Regions from separate parts of the Streptomyces sp. NPDC058326 genome, predicted to be linked through region 1. Evidence: riboswitches for the same ligand, from Rfam matches in the RefSeq annotation. Region 1 holds a riboswitch; each other region holds the start of a gene.
What was found. A riboswitch is a leader RNA that binds a small molecule or an ion and turns the genes downstream of it on or off. The one in region 1 is predicted to bind thiamine pyrophosphate.
Positions count from the first base shown of each region.

Region 2: linked by a shared signal. The riboswitch ahead of thiC (phosphomethylpyrimidine synthase ThiC) and the one ahead of ACFVYX_RS27260 (thiamine ABC transporter substrate binding subunit) in region 1 are both predicted to bind thiamine pyrophosphate.
Region 3: linked by a shared signal. The riboswitch ahead of thiO (glycine oxidase ThiO) and the one ahead of ACFVYX_RS27260 (thiamine ABC transporter substrate binding subunit) in region 1 are both predicted to bind thiamine pyrophosphate.

Region 1 covers NZ_JBHVZO010000017.1:98,594-102,589, forward strand. Annotated here, with positions in the region: gene ACFVYX_RS27255 (ABC transporter permease) at 1-1,169, opposite strand, end outside; gene ACFVYX_RS27260 (thiamine ABC transporter substrate binding subunit) at 1,208-2,302, opposite strand; TPP riboswitch at 2,401-2,511, opposite strand; gene rlmN (23S rRNA (adenine(2503)-C(2))-methyltransferase RlmN) at 2,541-3,653, opposite strand; gene ACFVYX_RS27270 (phosphatidate cytidylyltransferase) at 3,824-3,996, opposite strand, start outside.
Region 2 covers NZ_JBHVZO010000003.1:110,202-114,197, forward strand. Annotated here, with positions in the region: gene ACFVYX_RS06065 (hypothetical protein) at 1-372, shown strand, start outside; gene thiC (phosphomethylpyrimidine synthase ThiC) at 431-2,218, opposite strand; TPP riboswitch at 2,212-2,346, opposite strand; gene ACFVYX_RS06075 (YibE/F family protein) at 2,418-3,788, shown strand; gene ACFVYX_RS06080 (SsgA family sporulation/cell division regulator) at 3,880-3,996, opposite strand, start outside.
Region 3 covers NZ_JBHVZO010000011.1:177,637-181,632, forward strand. Annotated here, with positions in the region: gene thiE (thiamine phosphate synthase) at 1-249, opposite strand, end outside; gene ACFVYX_RS21495 (Rv2175c family DNA-binding protein) at 352-717, opposite strand; gene ACFVYX_RS21500 (NAD(P)/FAD-dependent oxidoreductase) at 761-1,984, opposite strand; TPP riboswitch at 2,113-2,226, shown strand; gene thiO (glycine oxidase ThiO) at 2,224-3,423, shown strand; gene thiS (sulfur carrier protein ThiS) at 3,420-3,620, shown strand; gene ACFVYX_RS21515 (thiazole synthase) at 3,626-3,996, shown strand, end outside.

The DNA.
Region 1 (3,996 bases):
GTGATGAGGAAACCGAAGCCGACGGTCACGGCGGACACCCCGAGCGGCAGCATGAGCAGCGCGTCGAAGCCCCGTACGAGCCGCCCGGCGCGCCTGGTCAGGGCGGCCGCCGCGAGTCCGCCGATGACGAGGGCGATCAGGGTGGCGACGACGGCGTACCGGAGCGAGTTCCCGATCGTGTCGAGGAGGGGCACGAGGAAGGTGCCCGAGGGGTCCGGGGTCCGCAGGGCCCGGTAGTAGTCGAGCCCGTATCCGCCGGAGGTGGCGAAGGACCTCTCGACGAGCACACCGAGCGGCAGCACGATCAGCAGCGCCACGGACAGCAGGACGGCCGCGAACAGCGCCCACTGACCGGCGCCCCGGGGCCGGCGCGCGTTCTGTTCGGGCGCGACCAGCTTCAGGGCGGTCTCCCGCCGGCGGACCGTCCGGGCGTGCACGGCGAGCACGACGCCGACGGCGACGAACTGCACCGTCGTGAGGACGGCGGCCGTCGTCAGATCGAAGCGGATGACGGTCTGCCGGTAGATCTCCGTCTCCAGGGTCGAGTACGTCGATCCGCCGAGGATCTGGACGACGGCGAAGGAGCTCGCGGTGAAGAGGAACACCATGAGGGCGGCCGCTGCGACGGACGGGGCGAGCGCCGGCAGGGTCACGGTCCGCCACGCGGTCCAGCGGGACGCGCCGAGGACCCGGGCGGCCTCCTCCTGGCGCGGGTCGAGCTGCGCCCACAGACCGCCGACGGTCCGCACGACGACGGCGTAGTTGAAGAACACATGGGCGATCAGGATCGCCCAGATGGTGGTGTCGAGCCGGACGCCCCACAGCTCGTCGAGGAGCCCGCCGCGCCCGACGAGCGCCAGGAAGGCCGTGCCGACCATGACGGTCGGCATCACGAAGGGCACGGTGACGACGGCGCGCAGCAGTCCCTTGCCGGGAAAGTCGAAGCGCGCGAAGACATACGCGCCGGGCAGCACGATCAGCAGGGTGAGACCGGTGGAGGCGAGTGCCTGCCAGAGCGTGAACCACAGGACGTCGAGAATCTCCGGCCGGCTCAGCGTCTCGCCGAACCGGCCGAACCGCCACGCCCCCTCGACCCGCAGCCCGCGCTCGACGATCGAGAGGACGGGCCAGGCGAAGAAGAGCGCGAAGAAGGCGACGGGCACGACCATCAGGCCGAGCCGCGCCGCGCTTCCCCTGCGGTCGGGGATTACTTCAGAACGAGCGACGACCACTGCTGGATCCACGCCTCGCGCTTCTCGGCGATCTTCTCGGGCGCCATCGTCCCCGGCTTGTCGACGACCGCCCCGTGCTTCGTGAAGAGCTCCGGCAGTGCGGCGTCCTTCACCACCGGGTTGACGAACATCTGGAGCGGCATGTCCTCCTGGAACTTCTTCGAGATCAGGAAGTCGATCAGCGCCTTGCCGCCCTCGGGGTTCTTCGCCCCGTTCAGCAGGCCCACGAACTCGGTCTGCCGGAAGCAGGTGCCGGTGGAGACGCCGGTGGGCGCCACCTTCGGCTGCGGCTCGCCGTAGAGCACCTCGGCCGGCGGGCTGGAGGCGTACGACACGACGAGCGGCCGGTCGCCCTTGGCCTGCCTGCCGCCGGCCGAGCCGGAGAACTCCTGGTTGTAGGCGAGCTCCCAGCTGTCGACGGTCTTCACACCGTTGGCCTTGAGCTTCGTCCAGTAGTCCTGCCAGCCGTCGTCGCCGTACTCCGCGGCCGTACCGAGGAGGAATCCGAGGCCGGGGGACGAGCGCTCGGGGTTCTCGACGACGAGCAGGTTCCTGTACGCGGGCTCCGTCAGGTCGTCGAAGGTCACCGGCGGCGCCAGCTTCTTGTCGGCGAAGTACTTCTTGTCGTAGTTGACGCAGATGTCGCCGGAGTCGACCGGCGTGACCCGGTGCTCCTTGTCGAGGCGGTACTCCGCCGGGACGCGGTCCACGCCCTTCGCCTCGTACGGGACGAAGATCCCGTTGTCGAGGGCGCGGGAGAGCAGCGTGTTGTCGACGCCGAAGAAGACATCGCCCTGCGGGGAGCCCTTGGTCAGGATCTCCTTGTTGACGGCCTCGCCGGCGTCGCCGCTCTTCAGCACCTTGACGGTGAAGCCGGTCTGCTTCGTGAACTCGGCCAGCACCTCCTTGGAGGCGTTGAACGAGTCGTGACTCACGAGGGTCACGGTCTTCGGCGCGGGCGCGCCGGACTTGCCGGCGCCCTCGCGTACGTCATCCGTGCCGCAGGCGGCGAGGGTGGTGACGCCCAGCGCCGCGACGAGCGCGGCGGCGGCGGCCTTCTTGATGCTCACCGGATTGGTGCTCACTGAGATTCCTCCTGGGTATGACCAGGAAGAGACGCGGCCCTGCCCGCGACCGGCGGAACCGGTCGCGGGCAGGGCGCAACAGCTTGAGTTAACGACCGAACTTCCTACCCAGAATGACCTGGGCAAGGTTCAGAGGGTCTGCGGTCCTACGGTGACCGCACTCTCAGCGCTGTGGCGCTCCCCTGTCGGAATATGGAGATGTGTTCGAGCTCAGAGTACAAGGTCAGCGTTCGGCGGCGGCCAGCTGTCCACAGGCGCCGTCGATCTCCTGGCCCCGGGTGTCCCGGACGGTCACCGGCACACCGTGGCGCGCGATGGCCTCGACGAAGGCCTTCTCGTCCTCGGGGCGGGAGGCCGTCCACTTCGAACCGGGCGTCGGGTTCAGCGGGATCAGGTTGACGTGCACCCGACGGCCCTTGAGGAGCCGGCCGAGGAGGTCACCGCGCCAGGCCTGGTCGTTGATGTCCCGGATGAGCGCGTACTCGATGGAGATCCGGCGCCCGGACTTCTCCGCGTACTCCCAGGCGGCGTCGAGGACCTCTCGCACCTTCCAGCGCGTGTTCACCGGCACCAGGGTGTCGCGCAGCTCGTCGTCCGGGGCGTGCAGCGAGACCGCGAGCCGGCACTTGAAGCCCTCGTCGGCGAAGCGGAGCATCGCCGGCACCAGGCCCACCGTGGAGACCGTGATCCCGCGCTGGGAGAGGCCGAGACCGTCCGGCTCGGGGTCGGTGAGGCGCCGGATCGCACCGACGACCCGCTTGTAGTTCGCGAGCGGCTCGCCCATGCCCATGAACACGATGTTGGAGAGGCGCGCCGGCCCGCCGGGCACCTCCCCGTCCCGCAGGGACCGCATGCCGTCCACGATCTGGTGCACGATCTCGGCGGTCGACAGGTTCCGGTCGAGCCCGGCCTGGCCCGTCGCGCAGAACGGGCAGTTCATCCCGCAGCCCGCCTGCGAGGAGATGCACATGGTCACCCGGTCCGGGTAGCGCATGAGCACCGACTCGACGAGCGTGCCGTCGTGGAGCCGCCACAGGGTCTTACGGGTGGTGTCGTCGTCGCACGAGATGTGCCGCACCACTGACATCAGGTCGGGCAGCAGCTCCCCGGCCAGCTTCTCGCGCGAGGCGGCCGGGATGTCCGTCCACTCGGCGGGATCGTGCGCGTACCGCGCGAAGTAGTGCGTGGACAGCTGCTTGGCGCGGAAGGGCTTCTCGCCGATCGCGGCGACGGCCTCCTTCCGCTCGGCGGGCGTGAGGTCGGCCAGGTGCCGCGGCGGCAGCTTGGCTCCGCGGGGGGCGACGAAAGTGAGTTCTCCGGGCACTGGACGGGCCACGATCGGGTGTCTCCTCAGACGGCACGAGGTCTGGCATCCCCGGGAAGACGGGGACCGCGGCATCACGATGCCGGAGCCAGGAGACCTCACTGGAACATCCCCGCAGCGGCGAGGACGACGGAAGGGCCCGCGGCACGCGCCACGAGCCCTTCCAGAGTACCCGGTGTCCGTCAAGCCGTTCCGACGAACAGAGCGAGCAGCAGCCACACCACCGGCGCCGTCGGCAGCAGCGAGTCGAGGCGGTCCATGATGCCGCCGTGGCCCGGCAGCAGCGTGCCCATGTCCTTGATGCCCAGGTCACGCTTGATCATCGACTCGCCGAGGTCACCAAGCGTCGCGCTCG
Region 2 (3,996 bases), on a different contig from region 1:
GGTGTCGTCGCGATCTTCACCGTCATGGTGCCGGTCCTCGCGGGGGCCGCAGCCGTCATATTCCTGCTGGTCGGCGCGGTGCTCCGGGCCCTCGCCCCGAGTCTGGTATTCGGCGCGACGCTGCTGACGGCCGGCCTGGTCTTCGGCGTCCTGGCCGCTGCCGGGCTGCTCTGCGCGGCCGTCGGGCTCCTCATGACGGCCCTGCGCAACCGCCCGGCCGAGGTGAGCACGGGAACCGCACCGGACGACGAGCTGTCCCTCGCCCGCGAGGCCTGGCGCCGCGCCCTCCTCGAGCGCGGCATCCTCCCGTTCCTCCGCGACGTCCTCGCGGCCACCGCCCCACCCGCCCCGCCGCCACCGCCCCTTCCCTGACACACCGCCGGCCCGCGACTCCCCCGGGGCCGCGGGCCGGCTCACGCGCCGGGGAAGGTCAGTCCGCCAGCGGCAGGTAGACGCGATTGCCGCTCGCGGCGAACTCCGCGGACTTCTCCGCCATGCCGGCCTCGATCTCCTGCTGCGTACCGCCGTGCTCACGACGGATGTCCTGCGAGATCTTCATCGAGCAGAACTTCGGACCGCACATCGAGCAGAAGTGCGCGGTCTTCGCGGGCTCCGCCGGCAGCGTCTCGTCGTGGAACTCGCGCGCGGTGTCCGGGTCGAGCGCCAGGTTGAACTGGTCCTCCCAGCGGAACTCGAACCGCGCGTCCGACAGCGCGTCGTCCCACTCCTGCGCGCCCGGGTGCCCCTTGGCGAGGTCCGCCGCATGGGCCGCGATCTTGTACGTGATGACTCCGGTCTTCACGTCGTCACGGTTCGGCAGGCCGAGGTGCTCCTTGGGCGTGACGTAACAGAGCATCGCCGTGCCCCACCAGGCGATCATCGCCGCGCCGATGCCGGAGGTGATGTGGTCGTACGCGGGCGCGACATCCGTGGTCAGCGGGCCGAGCGTGTAGAACGGCGCCTCCTCGCAGATCTCCTGCTGGAGGTCGATGTTCTCCTTGATCTTGTGCATCGGGACGTGCCCGGGGCCCTCGATCATCGCCTGCACGTTGTGGCGCTTGGCGATCGTGTTGAGCTCGCCGAGCGTGCGCAGTTCCGCGAACTGGGCCTCGTCGTTGGCGTCCGCGATCGAGCCGGGGCGCAGCCCGTCGCCGAGCGAGTACGTGACGTCGTACGCCGCCAGGATGTCGCAGAGCTCCTCGAAGTTCGTGTAGAGGAAGTTCTCCTTGTGGTGCGCGAGACACCAGGCGGCCATGATCGAGCCGCCGCGCGAGACGATGCCGGTCTTGCGGCGCGCGGTGAGCGGGACGTACGGCAGGAGTACGCCGGCGTGCACCGTCATGTAGTCCACGCCCTGCTCGGCCTGTTCGATGACCGTGTCCTTGTAGATCTCCCAGGTCAGGTCCTCGGCCCTGCCGTCGACCTTCTCCAGGGCCTGGTAGAGCGGCACGGTGCCGATCGGCACGGGGGAGTTGCGCAGCACCCATTCGCGGGTGGTGTGGATGTTCCGGCCGGTGGACAGGTCCATGACCGTGTCGGCGCCCCACTTGGTCGCCCAGGTCATCTTCTCCACCTCCTCCTCGATGGAGGAGGTGACGGCGGAGTTGCCGATGTTGGCGTTGACCTTCACCAGGAACCGCTTGCCGATGATCATCGGCTCGATCTCCGGGTGGTTGACGTTCGCCGGGAGCACCGCGCGGCCCGCGGCGATCTCCTCCCGTACGACCTCGGGGGAGACGTTCTCGCGGATCGCGACGTACTCCATCTCCGGGGTGATCTCGCCCCGGCGTGCGTACGCGAGCTGCGTCACCGCCTGGCCGTCGCGGCCCCTGCGCGGCAGCCGCGGGCGGCCGGGGAAGACGGCGTCGAGGTTCTTCAGCCCGCCGCCGCGCGGCGAGGTGTGCTTGATGCCGTCGTCCTCGGGGCGGGCCGGGCGGCCCGCGTACTCCTCGGTGTCGCCCCGCGCGATGATCCAGTTCTCGCGCAGCGGCGGAAGCCCCCGCCGTACGTCGGTGTCGACGGTGGGGTCGGTGTACGGGCCGGACGTGTCGTACAGCGTGACGTCCCTGCCGTTGGTGAGGTGCACCTGACGGACCGGCACCCGGAGGTCGGGGCGCGAGCCCTGGACGTACCCCTTGTGCCAGCCCGGCGTGCGCTCGCCGTCGGTGGAGGTGCCGTCCTGGTCGGAGGCAGGCGTGCGTGCATCCTGAATGGTCATGAGACCGATCTCCCTACGCCGGCATTACCCGGTAACAGGTTCGGCGGTCGGCGCAGCCTCTTCCCGTACGTGCGTACGGTGATCAGCGCCCTCTCAGCCCGGTGCTCCGAGCTCCCGCGTGTGCAAAGGTGCCACCACGCTAGCGCCATCCCTGGCGTGCTGAACAGTGGGCCCCCGTCGTTCTTGCGATGATCGGTCGGTGACTTCCCCCCAGCAGACTCCCGAGCCGCACGGCCACGACCACGGTCCCTCCCACGGGGCCGGCCAGGGGCATGGCCACAGCCACAGCCACGGCCCCGCCGCCCCGGTGTCCCGGCATCTGCGCAAGGTCATCGCCGCGGTCCTGATCCCCTTCGCCACGGCCGTCCTGGTCGGCCTCGCGGTGCTGTGGCCCGGTGGCGCCCCGGCCCATGAGCGCACCGGCGTCGGCTTCGACCGGCAGACCGAGCAGGGCAGGGTCGTGGCCGTCGAGCACGTCGACTGCAAGGACGTGAACGCCGCGCAGGTCCCGCCGACCGGGGACACCTCCACCCCGGAGGGACGCGAGGCGGTCGAAGCCCAGCAGGGGCAGTGCGCGAAGGCGACCGTCGAGGTGACCAGCGGTCCGGAGAAGGGGCGTACGTTCACCGAGATCGTGCAGCCGGACGCGCCGCGCCAACTGCACGAGGGGCAGGGCGTGGTGGTGGCGTACGCCCCCGACGCCCCGCGCGACCTGCAGTACTCGGTGACCGATGTGAACCGCAAGGTGCCGCTGGCGGTGCTCGCCGGCATCTTCGCCCTCGTCGTCGTGCTCGTCGGCCGGATGCGGGGCGTGATGGCGCTCATCGCCCTCGTCGCGAGCTTCCTCGTGCTCACGTTCTTCATCCTGCCGGCGATCCTGGAGGGGGCGAATCCGCTGGTGGTGGCGGTGGTCGGATCGAGCGCGATCATGCTGATCGCGCTCTACATGTGCCATGGCCTCTCGGCCCGCACCTCGGTGGCGGTGCTCGGGACGCTGATCTCGCTGCTGCTGATCGGTCTGCTCGGCTCGCTCTTCATCGGCTGGGCCTCGCTGAGCGGCAACACCGACGACAACACCGGTCTGATCCACGGCCTGTACCCGAGCATCGACATGTCCGGCCTGCTCCTCGCCGGGATCATCATCGGTTCGCTCGGTGTGCTCGACGACGTGACGGTCACCCAGACCTCGGCGGTCTGGGAACTGCACCAGGCCGATCCGGGCATGGGCCCCCGCGCGCTGTACCGGGCCGCCATCCGGATCGGCCGTGACCACATCGCCTCGGTCGTGAACACCCTGGTGCTCGCCTACGCGGGCGCCGCTCTCCCGCTGCTGCTGCTCTTCTCGATCGCGCAGAGCAGCATGGGGACGGTGGCCAACAGCGAGCTGGTCGCCGAGGAGATCGTGCGGACCCTGGTCGGATCGATCGGTCTGGTCGCCTCCGTACCGGTCACCACGGCACTCGCGGCACTGGTGGTCTCGGCCGACCGGGCGGAGGGCGAAGGGCGGCCGGGCGCGGGCGGCCGAAAGCCCACGGCGGTACGGGGCGGACGGCGCCGCCGCGCCAAGTGAGGCGTACGGGGGCGGGCGGCTCGTCGAGGCGGGCGGGCGGGTGAGGCCGGACCGGTGTGCGGAGGGCAGGTCAGGCGTACGGGGGGGCCGGTCAGGCGGCCGGTCCCGCGCTCTCCTCGGCCAGGATCCGGCCCAGTGCGGCTTCCAGGTTGTCCTCGAAGTCGCCGAGCGTCCGTTCCTGACCGAGCGGGACCAGCTTGTCCGTGCG
Region 3 (3,996 bases), on a different contig from region 1:
GATGGCGTGGGCGACGTCGGCCCGGTCGTTCACCGCGAGGAGCCTGCCGTGGCGGCGGGCGGCGTCGGCGAGGACGGCGAGGTGCTCCAGCTCCTCACCGGCCTCCATGCCCTTGTCGCGGAGCTGGACGACGTCCACGCCGGAGGAGAGCACGGCGTCGAGGAAGTCGGGCAGGTCGCCCTGGCGCTTCCGGGCGTCGGTGCACAGGTACAGCCGGGCGTCGGCGAGCCGCTCACGAGGCGTGGGCATGGGTGGGTTCCCCCCGTCGGTGTCGCCGGCGCCGCGGCGGCCGCCCCCGTGAGGGGACGGCCGCCGCGACACCCGCTGGTGGTGTCTTCGGTTCGTGCGGGCTCAGAGGGCGAGCGCCTGGGCGCGGCGCTTCACCTCCGTGCCGCGATTCTCGTTGAGCGCCTGCGCGGGCGTGCCCGGCAGGCTCTCGTCCGGAGTGAAGAGCCACTCCAGCATCTCCTCGTCGGTGAAGCCGTCGTCCCGCAGCACGGTCAGGAGCCCGACGAGGCCCTTGACGATCTTGTCGCCCTGGATGAAGGCGGCGGGAATCTGCAGGGCGTTGTTCTCTCCACGGCGCACGGCGATGAGCTGACCTTCCTTGATCAGCTGCCGCACGCGCGTCACCTCGACATCGAGCATCTCCGCGATGTCGGGCACGTAGAGCCAGGCGGGGACGAGCGCATCGATCTTTACGTCAATCTCGGTCACAGGACAAGCCTGCCATCCCGGACCGACACCCGGTAGTCGGGCCCTACCGGACCGCCGCCTTCAGGGGTACGGAGGGGTCGGACGCGCGCGCGGGGTCGACGGGGGTGGCCGTCTCGATCAGCTTGCGCCCCTGGGCGAGGTCGCGGGGGCGGCCGACGGCGAGGAGCGCCACCGGCACCCCGGCGCGCAGCCAGAGCACGGACCAGGCCTCCTCCGCCGGGTCGCCGCGCCACAGCAGCTCGTCGGCGTCCGCGTGGTGACCGGCGTACTGGACGAAGCGGCCGAACTGCTCGGACCAGAAGTACGGGACGGGGTCGTACGGCGTGTCGGCGGACCCGGTGATCGCCGCGGCGACCGTACGGGGGCCCTGGAGCGCGTTGTCCCAGTGGTGGACGAGGAGGCGCTCGCCGTAGCGGGCGGAGGGGAAGGAGGCGCAGTCGCCGACGGCGTACACGTCGGGCAGGGAGGTGCGCAGCCGCTCGTCGGCGGTGACGGCGCCGCTCGGGTCGAGGGCGATGCCGGAGCCGGTGAGCCAGCCGGTGGCCGGGCGGGCGCCGATGCCGACGACGACCGCGTCGGCGGGGAGCTCGCGGCCGTCGGCGAGGAGGACCCGGCCGGGCGCGCCCGGCTGGACGGAGTGCACGCGCGCGTGGGTGAGGAGTTCGGCGCCGTTGGCCCCGTACCACTCGGCCATGGGGGTCGTGACCTCGGCGGGCAGGGCGGCCGCGAGGGGGCGGTCGGCGGCCTCGACGACGGTGACGGCGCAGCCGGCCTCGCACGCGGCGGTGGCGAACTCGGCGCCGATCCATCCGGCGCCGACGACCACGACGGTGTGGCGGTTCGCCAGGACGGGGCCGAGGCGCACGGCGTCGTCGAGGGTCCGGAGCAGGTGGACGCCGGGGACGCCCTCGGCGCCGGGCAGGGTGACCGGCTGGGCGCCGGTGGCGAGGACCAGGATGTCGTAGCCGAGGGGCCCCGCCTCGGTGTCGATCTCGTGGTCGGCGGCGCGCAGCCCCATGACGTCGAGGCCGAGGCGGAGCTCGACGCCGAGGGCCTCGAAGTCGACGTCGAAGGCGGAGTCCTCGGCCTTGCCGAGGAGGATGGCCTTGGAGAGCGGGGGCCGGTCGTAGGGCTGGTGGGGCTCGGCCCCGATGAGGGTCACGGGGCCGGTGAAGCCCTGTTCGCGCAGGGCGACGGCGGTCTGGACGCCCGCCATGCCGGCGCCGACGATCACGACATGCTGCTGGGCCTGCTTCTGCTCGCTCACCCACCCACCTTACGATCCTGACGAACCGTCAGGAAGGGAGGGTGGGGGCGGCGCGAGGGGGAGGGCGGGGGCGGCGCGAGAGGGAGGGGCCTGGGCGCCGAATGGCCCTGCCGTTAGTCTGGCGGGCGTAAAGCACTCGCGGGAGCCCGGACGCACCGGGCTGAGAGGGAGGCTGGGACGGCCTCCGACCGTACGAACCTGATCCGGGTCATGCCGGCGAAGGGAGGGGCTGGACGCCCATGCGTTCTTCCGATGTCTCCGATGCCCGTGAGGGCGGCGATGTCCCCGATGTCCTCGTGATCGGGGGCGGCATCATCGGCCTGGTCACGGCCTGGCGGGCCGCCCTGCGCGGACTGCGCACCGCCGTCGTCGACCCGGACCCCGGCGGCGGCGCCGCGCGGGTCGCGGCCGGGATGCTCGCCGCCGTCACCGAACTCCACTACGGCGAGGAGACCCTGCTCGGGCTCAACCTCGCCTCCGCCGCGCGCTATCCCGCGTTCGTCGCGGAACTCGAGGAATCCACCGGCCACGACGTCGGCTACCGCGCCTGCGGCACCTTCGCCGTCGCCCTCGACGCCGACGACCGGGCCCACCTGCGCGAACTCCACGCCCTCCAGACCCGCTGCGGGCTCGCCTCCGAGTGGCTCAGCGGCCGCGAGTGCCGCCGCCTCGAACCGATGCTCGCCCCGGGCGTGCGGGGCGGGCTGCGGGTGGACGGCGACCACCAGGTCGACCCGCGCAGGCTGGCCGCCGCGCTGCTCGTCGCCTGCGAACGGGCCGGGGTGGTCTTCCACCGCGCCCTCGCGCGGCGCCTGACGGTGGTACGGGACCGGGCGCGCGGTGCCGTGCTCGCCGACGGCACGGAGCTGACGGCCGGCCAGGTCGTCCTCGCCGCCGGAAGCCTCAGCGGACGGCTCGCGGGCGTGCCGGACGAGGTACTGCCTCCCGTACGCCCCGTGAAGGGCCAGGTCCTTCGACTACGGGTACCGGCCGCGTACGCCCCCTTCCTCTCCCGGACCGTCCGGGCCGTCGTCCGGGGCAGCCACGTCTACCTGGTGCCCCGCGCGAACGGCGAACTCGTCGTCGGCGCCACCAGCGAGGAGCTGGGCTGGGACACCACCGTGACGGCGGGCGGGGTGTACGAGCTGCTGCGCGACGCCCACGAACTCGTCCCCGGGATCACCGAGCTGCCGCTCACCGAGACCCTCGCCGGGCTCCGCCCCGCCTCCCCCGACAACGCGCCGCTGCTCGGCCCCAGCGCCCTGCCCGGCCTCCACCTCGCCACCGGCCACTACCGCAACGGGGTGCTGCTCACCCCCGTCACCGGCGACGTCATGGCCGAGGTGCTCACCACGGGCAGCCTCCCCGACGTGGCCCGTCCCTTCACCCCCCGCCGTTTCTCCCCCGCCCCTCCCGTACGCCAGGAGCAGCCCGTATGAACGTGTCCGTGAACGGAGAAGCGCGCGAGCTCTCCGGCCCCCTCACCCTCGACGCCCTCGTCGCGACCCTGACCACGGCCCGCTCCGGGGTGGCCGCCGCCCTCAACGAGACGGTCGTGCCGCGCGGCGAATGGGCGGCGACGCCGCTCGGCGAAGGCGACCGGGTGGAGATCCTCACCGCGGTCCAGGGAGGCTGAGCGCCATGTCCGACGACGTGTTCACCCTCGGCGGTACGGAGTTCTCCTCGCGCCTCGTCATGGGCACCGGCGGGGCGCCCAGCCTCGACGTCCTGGAACGCTCGCTGATCGCCAGCGGTACGGAACTGACGACGGTCGCCATGCGGCGCCTCGACCCCACCGTCCAGGGCTCGGTCCTCTCCGTCCTGGACCGGCTCGGCATCCGGGTCCTGCCGAACACCGCGGGCTGCTTCACAGCCGGCGAGGCGGTCCTCACCGCGCGGCTCGCCCGGGAGGCCCTCGGCACGCACTGGATCAAACTGGAGGTGGTGGCGGACGAGCGCACCCTCCTGCCGGACGGCGAGGAACTCCTCGCCGCGGCCGAGACCCTCGTGGA